DNA from 2 places in the Modestobacter sp. URMC 112 genome. Region 1 is predicted to be linked to the other one. Evidence: riboswitches for the same ligand, from Rfam matches in the RefSeq annotation. Region 1 holds a riboswitch; the other holds the start of a gene.
What was found. Region 1 has a riboswitch for cyclic di-AMP ahead of ACWIX6_RS09270 (LysM peptidoglycan-binding domain-containing protein). Riboswitches for the same ligand answer to the same signal wherever they lie in the genome.

Region 1 (5,030 bases):
GGTGAGCTCACCGAGCCCCGGACCGTCGTGCTGGGCGGGCCCCGGCCGCTGACCGCCACGGTGGTGGGCGTCATCCGCGACGGCTACCCCCAGCCGACGGTGTACCGGGTGGACCGCTCCGGGATGGACGCCGCCGCGGCGTCGTCGGCCGACCCGTTCGCCGGCCAGCCGCCGTCCCTGGAGCTGTGGGTGCCCGAGGACCAGGCCGACGCGGTCATCGCGGCCGTGCAGAGCGACCTGCCGCTGCTGCTGCCCGGGCTGGAGGTGCAGGCCTTCCGGCAGGACTCGCCCGGCCTGGCCGACGCCCTGGACACCCTGCGGCTGGCCGTCCGTGGAGTCGGGGCGGTGGTGCTGCTGCTGGGCGGGCTCGGGGTGTTCAACGTCGGGATGATGGCGGTCCGCCAGCGGATCCGGGAGATCGGCATCCGGCGCAGCTTCGGCGCCACGTCCGCGCGGGTCTTCAGCGCCATCATGCTGGAGAGCGTGGTCGCCACGGTGCTCGCCGGACTGGCCGCGGTGGCCCTGGCCGTGGTGGTGGTCCGCAACCTGCCGCTCGCGGACTGGCTGAACGGCGGCATCCCGATCGCCGACGAGCCCGGCTTTCCGGTGCAGGCCGCCGTCGAGGGGCTGGTCGCTGCGGCGGGGGTCGGCGCGCTGGCCGGCCTGCTGCCCGCGCTGCTCGCCGTGCGGGTGAAGGTGATCGACGCGATCCGGTTCTAGGTGGAGGACCCCCTCGCCCCCACCGCTCGCACGCTCGCGGTGGGGGACGAGGGGGTCCTTCGACTCACAGCGTCAGCTGCTGGCCCACCTGGATGGCGTGCGGGTTGGGCACCGTGGCGCTGTTGAGCGCGTGCAGCTGCTGCCACGTCGTGCCGTGCGCCGCGGCGATCTTCCCGAGCGTGTCGCCGGCGACCACCGTGTAGGTGCCCCCCGACGCCGCGGGGGCAGCGGCCGGTGCCGGGGCCGGTGCCAGCGCCGGTGCCGCGGCCGGCGTGGTGCCGGGGCGCAGCTGCTTGCCGCAGGTCGGCCAGGCGCCGACGCCCTGCGTCTTCAGGACCCGCTCGGCGACGGTGACCTGCTGTTCCGGGCTGGCGAGGTCCGCCCGGGCGGCGAACTCGCCGCCGCCGTGGCCGGTCCACGTCGAGGAGCTGAACTGCAGCCCGCCGTAGTAGCCGTTGCCGGTGTTGATCTGCCAGTTGCCACCGGACTCGCACTGGGCGACGGCGGTCCAGTCGTACTCGGACGCCGATGCCGGGGCGGCGAGCACGCCGATCCCGACGGCGGCGGTGCCGAGGGCGACCGTGCCGGCGCGCAGCGCCGTGCGGCGGGCATGGCTGAGGGAGAGCTTGGACATGGGTGATCCTCCGATCACCGCCTGCGGGGTTAGCTGTCGGGTTCGGGCGAATCGGTGCCCGGCCGCCGCGTCCTCGGAGAGGGCACGGTGCGGCTTCACCCCGAGACGCGCGTGCGCGCGTCGATAGGTGGGTTCCCCGCCCCCGTCCTGGGTGGTGTCGGAGTCAGGCTGCCGGCGGACGGGGTTGGGCGGTCCGGTGCCTCACGCCCGTCCGGTACGGCCCGGGCGCGAACCCACTGTGAACGAGACTCGCCGGTTCCGCTTCTTCTGCGGCGTCCCCTCCGGGCATCGGCCCAGGACGGCGCGCGACAGGCCGGGCCGGGAACGCCGCAGCGTCCCCGGCCCGTGACCACATGTGACGTGCCGCGGGAGTCCGGACGCCCGTATGGCCCCGTCCAGGGCACTGCCCCGAGCCTGCGAGGGGTGGGGAGGACGGGGTCCTTCAGCGGACGAGCAGCGCCACCGGCAACTGGGTGAGCAGCTCGCCCACCGGTGCGCCGGAGGCGTCGGACACCACCCGGGTGCCGGTGAGCAGGTCGCGCCAGGCACCGGTGGGCAGCTGCAGGGCGGTGTCGCCCCACCCCGTCCCGGCCAGGTGAACCGGCCGCCGGGTCACCACCGTCACCGCGGCGCCGCGGTCGAAGGCGACGACCGACTCGGCCGCGGTGCCGGTGGCCTGCACCGGGGTGTAGCCGCTGAACGCGTCCGGGGTGTCCCGCCGGTGCCGCAGCGCCCGGGAGACGACCAGCAGCTTCGCGGCGCCGGTGTCGTCCACCGGCGGCACCCAGCCCTCGTCGAGCCGGGCCAGCAGCGAGCGGCGCAGGCCGTAGTCGACCGGACGCCGGTTGTCCGGGTCGACCAGCGAGAGGTCCCACAGCTCGGTGCCCTGGTACACGTCCGGGACCCCGGGCATGGTCAGCTGCAGCAGCTTCTGGGACAGCGAGTTCGACCGACCGGCCGGCGCGATCCGCTCGACGAACCGCTCGATCTCGGCGTGCGTCGTCGGGTCGTCGAAGGCGGCGTCGACCAGCGCGTGCAGCTGGTCCTCGAACTCCTGGACGGGGTTGGTCCAGGTGGTCGAGGTGCCCGCCTCGCGGGCGGCCTTCTCGACGTAGCCGTGCGCCCGCTCCCGGGACAGTGGCCAGGCCCCGACCAGGTTCTGCCACACCAGGTGCGCCAGCGACCGGTCGGCCAGTGGGTGCCGGTCCAGCCAGCCGCGCACCAGCTGCGCCCACTCGGTGGGCAGCTCGGCCAGCACGGCCAGCCGGGCCCGGACGTCCTCGCTGCGCTTGGTGTCGTGCGTCGACAGCGTCGTCATCGACTCCGGCAGCCGCTGCGCCCGCAGCTGCTGGGCGGCGTGGAACTCCTCGACCGTCGTCCCGAACCGGGCCGGGTCGCCGCCGACCTCGTTGAGCGCCACGAACCGGGCCCACCGGTAGTAGGCGCTGTCCTCGACGCCCTTGGCCATCACCGGACCCGACGTCTGCTCGAACCGGGTCGCCAGCTCCGTGCCGGCGGCGCCCAGCAGCGGGTGCAGGGCGTCGACCGCGTCGGCGAGGTCCGGCCGCCGCTCCCGGACCGCGCGCACCGTCCCGTCCAGGTGCTCGCGGCCGTCGGGGAGGTAGCTGCGGTACACCGGGAAGCTGGCCAGCAGCTCGGCCAGGCCCTCGGTCAGCTCGGCGGGGGAGACCCCCGGCAGCTCGCCGACGATCCGCGCCAGCCGGGCCACCTCCGAGCCGAGGATGCCGTCGGTCACCTCGCGCTTGCAGTCGTGCACCAGCTGCGCGTAGTCCACCTGCTTGCCCGCCAGCTCGGTGTCCAGCGCGGTCAGCGCCGCTCCGCCGGCCGGGTCGACCAGCACCTCGTCCACCTCGGCGAGCGCGTCGTACCCCGTCGTCCCGGCTGCTGCCCAGCTGGCGGGGAGCTGCTCGCCGGGTTCGAGGATCTTCTCCACGACCGTCCAGCGGCCGCCGGTGGCCCCGGCCAGCCGGTCCAGGTACCCCTTCGGGTCGGCCAGGCCGTCGGGGTGGTCGATCCGCAGCGCGTCGACGGCGCCGGACTCCACCAGCCGCACCACCAGCTCGTGCGTGGCGTCGAAGACCGCCGGGTCCTCGGTGCGCAGCCCGGCGAGGGTGTTGATCGCGAAGAAGCGGCGGTAGTTCAGCTCCGAGTCCGCCCGCCGCCAGTCGACCAGGTCGTAGTGCTGCCGGTCGTGGACGGCGACCGGGTCGTCCCCTGCCTGCGCCGTCCCCGGGGCCACCGGGAACCGGTTGTCGTAGTAGTGCAGCTCCCACTCGCCGTCGACCTGCACCAGCTCCAGCTTGGGCAGGTCGTCGCCCGAGCCGAGCACCGGCACCCGGACCCGGCCGCCGCCGAAGTCCCAGTCGACGTCGAAGGCGTCGGCGTGCGCGCTGTCCCGGCCGTGCTTCAGCAGGTCCCACCACCAGCCCGACTCGTGCGCGTCGGACACGCCCATGTGGTTGGGCACCAGGTCCAGCACCAGGCCGAGCCCGGCGTCGTGCAGTGCGGCGACGAACCGGTCGAGGCCGGCCTGCCCGCCGCGCGACTCGTCGATGTGCGCGTGGTCGGTGGTGTCGTAGCCGTGGGTGCTGCCCGCCGCGGAGCGCAGCAGCGGGGACGAGTAGGCGTGGGTCACCCCGAGGTCGGCCAGGTAGCCCGACACCGCCGCCGCGTCGTCCAGGGTGAAGTCGGCGGTGACCTGCAGCCGGTAGGTGCCGGCCGGGACCCCCCGGCGGCGGTCGCCGCCGGAGGCCCCAGGAGTCGGCCCGGTCATGCCGTGGCGCGCAGGACGACGGTGGCCCGGGCGGCCAGGGTCAGCCGGTCGCCGGACTTGACCTCGACCGGCTCGACCTGGCCGAGCTCGGCGGTGTCCACCACGACCGTCCAGCCCTCGGCGTACTCGGCCGGGGGCATGGTGAACTCGATCGGCTCGTGGTACGCGTTGAACGCCAGGTAGAAGCAGTCGTCGACGATGTCCTCGCCGCGCTCGTCGGTGGAGCGGATGCCGTGCCCGTTGAGGTACATGGCCAGCGACTTGGCGTGGCCCGCGTCCCAGTCCTCGCCGGTCATCAGCTCGCCGCCGGGGGTCATCCAGGCGATGTCCTGCACCGGGTCGCCCTCCTCGCGGGCCACCGGCCGGCCGTGGAAGAACCGCCGGCGGCGGAACGTCGGGTGGTCGGTGCGCAGCTTGGTCACCAGCTTGGTGAACTCCAGCAGGCCCTCGTCGACGTCGTCCCAGTTGATCCAGGTGAGCGGGGAGTCCTGGCAGTAGCCGTTGTTGTTGCCGCCCTGGCTGCGGCCCAGCTCGTCGCCGTGCAGCAGCATCGGCACGCCTTGGCTGAGCATCAGCGTGGCGATGAAGTTGCGCCGCTGCTGGGCGCGCAGGGCCAGGATCTGCGGGTCGTCGGTCTCGCCCTCGACGCCGCAGTTCCAGCTGCGGTTGTGGCTCTCGCCGTCGTTGTTGCCCTCGCCGTTGGCCTCGTTGTGCTTCTCGTTGTAGGAGACGAGGTCGTTGAGCGTGAAGCCGTCGTGCGCGGTGACGAAGTTGATGCTGGCCACCGGCCGCCGCCCGGAGTGCTGGTAGAGGTCCGCCGAGCCGGTGATCCGCGATGCGAACTCGCCGATGGTCGCCTCCTCGCCCCGCCAGAAGTCGCGG
Region 2 (5,030 bases), 340 kb from region 1:
GAGGCCGGCGCCACCGAGCGCCGGGTGGTCTCGGCGGAGGCGGCGGTGACGACCGCCCGGGCCGAGCAGGAGCGGACGGCGCAGCGCACCGCGGAGGCCGCGCGGAGCATCGACGCCGAGATCGCCGAACTCAAGCAGCTCGCCCGGATCCACCTGGCCGGCCTGCTGGGACAGCCGGCCGCCACCAACGCCGTCACCACCGCCGGCCCGCCGGCCGGCGCGGCCAGCCCGGCCCCGCCCTGGGGCTCGGTCCCGGTGCGGGTCAACGGCTCCGCCCGGCCGACGACGGCCGGCTGACCGCAGCACCCATCGAGAGGACCCCTGTGCGTTCCCGCTCCCCCCTGTGCCGTCTCGCCGTGGCGAGCGGCGCGCTCGCCGTCGCCGTCGGCCTGACCGGCTGCGCGGAGCCCGCCGCGCCCACCGGCGGGCTCGCGCTGGTCGTCGGCGCGCGCAGCAACATGCCGGTGGTGAGCGTGGACGGGGCCGCCGCGGCCGCGCTCGAGGGGGCTCTCGGCGCGCAGTCGGACCTGTCGCTGGTGGTCGCCGACGGCGCGCCGTTCGAGCTCGACGCGTGGCCGCTGCAGGTCAGCGACGAGAACGCGCAGGCCGCCGACGCCGACCGCGCGGCGCACCGGGCGCGGATCAACCAGCACCTGACGACGGCCGCGGCGCGGACCCCGGAGGTCGACCTGCTGACCGCGCTGGAGCTCGGCGCCCGGTCGGTCTCCTCGGCCGCCGGCGGGCACACCCTCGTCGTCGTCGACTCCGGGCTGTCCACCGTCGCGCCGCTGGACTTCACCGGGCCCGGCCTGCTGGACGCCGACCCGGCCGAGCTGGCCGCCAGCCTGCAGGACGCCGGGCAGCTGCCCGACCTGACGGGCGTGGACGTGGTCTTCCAGGGCCTCGGCGACACCGCCGACCCGCAGCCGGCCCTCGGCCGGGCGCAGCGCGCCAACCTGGTGGCGATCTGGACCGCGGTCGTCCAGGCCGCCGGGGCGGACGGCGCCCGGGTCGAGGAGGCACCGCTCGGCGGGGCCGCCGCGGCCGGGCTGCCCCCGGTCAGCGTCGTCCCGCCGGGCAGCAGCGTGCAGTGCACCGCCGGCACGGTGGTGCTGACCGGCGGGGACGTCGCCTTCGCCCCGGACAGCGCCGCCTTCGCCGACCGTGCGGCGGCCTCGGCCACGCTGGAGCCGATCGCGGCGCAGATGGCCGACGGGGAGCTCACCGCCACGGTCACCGGGACGACGGCCCGGGTCGGCGACCCGGCCGGGCAGCGGGCGCTGAGCCTGCAGCGCGCCCAGGCGGTGGCCGACCTGCTCGTCGACCTCGGCGTCCCGGCCGGCTCGCTCACCGTCGTCGGCCTGGGCAGCGAGTTCCCCGGCTACGTCCCCGACTCCGACGCCGCCGGCGCGCTGGTCCCGGCCGCGGCCGCGTCGAACCGCAAGGTGGTCCTCGACCTGGCCGGCGCGTCGGCCGACGTCACCTGCGCCCTGGGCTGACGGTGGACCGGCCGGACGGTCCCCGGCCGCCGGCCCCCGGCGTCCGCGGGTTGCTGTCGGTGCTGCTGGTGGTCGGGCTGTCCCTGGGTGCCGCGCACCTCGCCGGTCCGCCGTCCGTCGGCGGAGCCGCCGAGGCGGCGGGGGTGCCGACCCGGCCGACGCCGGGCGTCGGGTCCGCGGACCGTCCGCTGGGCACGCCGCTGCCGGCACCGCCGCAGGGCGGCGTCCACGGGTTCGTCGCGCTCCAGGACGACGGCGTCACCCCGGTCGGCTACGACCCCTGCCGCCCGGTGCACTACGTCGTCCGTCCGGACAACGCGCCGGTGGGCGGGCAGCAGGTGCTGCACGACGCGGTGGCCCGCGTGGCGGCGGTCACCGGCCTGACGTTCGTCTTCGACGGCCCGACCGACGAGGCCTCCGGCGCCGTGCGGGAGCTCTTCCAGCCCGACCGGTACGGCGACCGGTGGGCGCCCGTGCTGGTCTCGTGGCAGACCGAGGCGGAGAACCCCGAGTTCGCCGGCGACGTCGCCGGGGAGGCCGGCAGCGTCCCGGTGTCCGTGCCCGGGAGCCCGAAGGTGTTCGTCAGCGGCCTGGTGGACCTGGACGCCGCCGCGTTCGCCCGGGTACTCGCCGAGCCGGACGGCGTCCCGCGGGCCCGGGCGATCGTGCTGCACGAGCTCGGCCACCTGGTCGGGCTGGACCACGTGAGCGACCCGGGCCAGCTGATGTACCCGGAGACCGGGGTGCTCGACCTCGCGCCCGGTGACCTGACCGGGCTGGCGCGGCTCGGTGCGGGGGCGTGCGTCCCGGAGGTGTGAGGGCCCTGTGAGGATGGCGCGGTGCCTCCTCCCAGCGCCGGGATCCTGCTCTACCGGCTGAGTCCCGCGGCCGGCTGCGAGGTGCTGCTCGGCCACATGGGCGGGCCGTTCTGGGCCCGCAAGGACGACGGCGCCTGGTCGATCCCCAAGGGCGAGCACGGCCCGGACGAGGAGCCCGCCGACGTCGCCCGCCGGGAGTTCCAGGAGGAGCTGGGCTCGCCCGTGCCGGCGTCCGAGCTGCTGCCGCTGGGCCGGCTGCGGACCTCCAGTGGCAAGCTGCTCACCGTCTTCGCGGCCGAGGGCGACCTCGACGCCGCGACCACGGTCAGCAACACGTTCCCGCTCGAGTGGCCACCCCGCTCCGGCCGCGTCCAGGAGTTCCCGGAGATCGACCGGTCGGCGTGGTTCCCGGTGGCGGAGGCACGGACCAAGCTGGTCAAGGGCCAGGTGCCCTTCCTCGACCGGCTGCTCGCGCACCTGTCCGGCTCCGACGGCCGCGATGGGCCGCCGGAGCCGGACGGCTGACGCCTCAGACCAGGCGGCGGGCGATGTTGAAGCCGTACATCGCGTCCACGCTGGAGACCTTGACGACGTCCCCGGCGGTCGGCGCGTGCACCATCTGCCCGCCGCCGACGTAGATGCCGACGTGGCTGACCGGGCTGTAGAAGAACACCAGGTCACCGGGCTGCAGGTCCCCCCGGGCGACGGGGGAGCCCATCGTGGACTGGACCCGCGACGAGTGCGGGAGGGAGACCCCCGCCGCGGCGAGGGCGAACTGCGTGAGCCCGGAGCAGTCGTACGTGTGCGGGCCGGCGCCGGCCCAGACGTAGGACTTGCCCTGCTGGGCCAGGGCGGTGTCGACCACGGCCTGCGCCGCGGAGTTCGGGGCGGCCACCGACGCCGACGCGACGGCGTCGCCGGTCGGGGCAGGGGCGGACGCCTGGGCGGTGAGCGGGGTGAGCAGCACCCCGGCACTGGCGACGAGAGCGATCGCTGCTCGACGGCCGGGGCGGGAGGGACGACGAGCAGGGGACGTGCGCATGGTCGTCATGGACGACGGGATCTCCTTGTTCTCCGCAACCGCCTACCGAGTTAGCTGACGGGTTCGGGCGGGGAACTCGCCCGGCGCTCGGCACTCGTGCCGGCAGCGCTTCACCCCAGTACTGCGGTGGGTCCCCGGTCCGGGCGTCGGCTCGCTGAGTACGGCTGGAGCCCGGTTCGGCGGTGTCCGGCGGGTGTCACCTGGAACGGCGACGACGGGACCCGGCGGACGCGACGACGGTAAGTGCCGTCTGGGAGTTCGCCGAGCGCACCATGCGTGCTCGCTCGGTTGCTCACGGTAACTCCCCGAGGTGCTCGGGAGGACGACTCGCCGAGCGGTACCTGCGGCTACTCCCGACGGTCCGGAGACGCCAGGGACCGGCGGTGCGCGAGGAGGTTGCGCGCTACATCTGTCCTGTCCTGCGCGAGTCCGAACCGTCGGTCAGTGATCCAGCACGTCCAGCGGCGTAACGACGGTCACTGACGGGCGAGTCTCAGCGACTCCTCGCCGGATCTGCGTTCTCGTCCCAATTGGGTGGCTGGAAGCCACGAGAGCGCGGATCTCACCCGGTGTCGGAAGCCTGCTCAGGTCTCCTCGTCCACGGCGTCCAGATCAAAGCGGGTTCTGTGGCCGTTGGAGGACCCGGCCTCGTCCCACTGGCCGTCCTCGCCCCGCCGGAAGTAGACGGAGTACGCGTAGTCGCCGTTGACGAACAGGTTCACCGCCGCCCGACGGGTCGACACGACCACCGAGTCCACCCGGGCGTCGGCCGCCGCCGACCAGTCCGCCAGGGCGAGGCGCACCAGCCGCTGCCGGTCGGCGTCGTCCACCCGGTCCTGAGGCTCCACCGTCGCAGATTAGGGCAGGTGTCGTCGCCGGATCAGCTGCGTGGCAGGCTCTGGCCGTCGGGCAGGGTGCGGCCGCTCAGCAGTGCCAGCAGCCGGCCGCTGTCGGCGCGCACGGCGTCGCCGCTGCCCCAGCTCCAGTCGGCGTCCTCGGCCTCCAGGCGGACGCCGGCCAGGTCGATGCCGAAGAACGCGCCGCCGGCGGCGGTGAGCTGGTCGAGCACCGCCACCACGGCCTCCGTCGGCGCGACCGCCGGCCGGTCGAGCGCGACCGTGACGTCCAGGGAGTGGATGACGGCGTGGCTCAGCGCACCGGCCGCGCCCCCGCCCGGCGGCTGCCACGCGTGCAGCACCGGGGAGCGCAACGCCGCCAGCAGGTCGGCCTCCGGCAGGGAGCCGTCGCGCGCCGCCACGGTGTTCGACAGCACGGTGAAGTCCCCGCCGGCCGCCGCCATCTCCGCGCCGAACTGCTCGGGTGTCAGCCGTGCCGGCATCGTCACGTGCGCGACCACGTGCCGGACCTGCCACCCCTCGCACAACGACGGGGCGTCCCAGGCCCCCGCTGGCGCGGAGGCGAGCGCGTCGGCGAGGCCGTCGCAGGTCGGTGCCACCCAGGTCTGCAGATCCCTCACGGTCGTTCCTCTCGGGTCAGGCGGGCGAGGTGCTCCTCGAGCGCGTCGAGCGAGCTGAGGAAGCCGGCACGGGCCTCGGGCGAGCGCATCGCCTCGGGCACGTGCCGCTGGCGGATGACGATCTCGGTGCTGCCGTCGCCGAGCTCGGTGAGCGTGCTGGTCGTGTGCACCCCGGTGGCCGGCTCGACCCAGGC

Region 2: linked by a shared signal. The riboswitch ahead of ACWIX6_RS07745 (C40 family peptidase) and the one ahead of ACWIX6_RS09270 (LysM peptidoglycan-binding domain-containing protein) in region 1 are both predicted to bind cyclic di-AMP.

The regions. Positions count from the first base shown of each region.
Region 1 is NZ_CP199957.1:1,974,383-1,979,412, forward strand. It holds gene ACWIX6_RS09265 (ABC transporter permease) at 1-720, shown strand, start outside; gene ACWIX6_RS09270 (LysM peptidoglycan-binding domain-containing protein) at 785-1,354, opposite strand; cyclic di-AMP (ydaO/yuaA leader) riboswitch at 1,358-1,521, opposite strand; gene treY (malto-oligosyltrehalose synthase) at 1,797-4,148, opposite strand; gene glgX (glycogen debranching protein GlgX) at 4,145-5,030, opposite strand, start outside.
Region 2 is NZ_CP199957.1:1,634,687-1,639,716, forward strand. It holds gene ACWIX6_RS07725 (hypothetical protein) at 1-297, shown strand, start outside; gene ACWIX6_RS07730 (OmpA family protein) at 357-1,499, shown strand; gene ACWIX6_RS07735 (matrixin family metalloprotease) at 1,502-2,317, shown strand; gene ACWIX6_RS07740 (NUDIX domain-containing protein) at 2,339-2,842, shown strand; gene ACWIX6_RS07745 (C40 family peptidase) at 2,847-3,368, opposite strand; cyclic di-AMP (ydaO/yuaA leader) riboswitch at 3,385-3,521, opposite strand; gene ACWIX6_RS07750 (hypothetical protein) at 3,944-4,207, opposite strand; gene ACWIX6_RS07755 (maleylpyruvate isomerase family mycothiol-dependent enzyme) at 4,240-4,836, opposite strand; gene ACWIX6_RS07760 (SRPBCC family protein) at 4,833-5,030, opposite strand, start outside.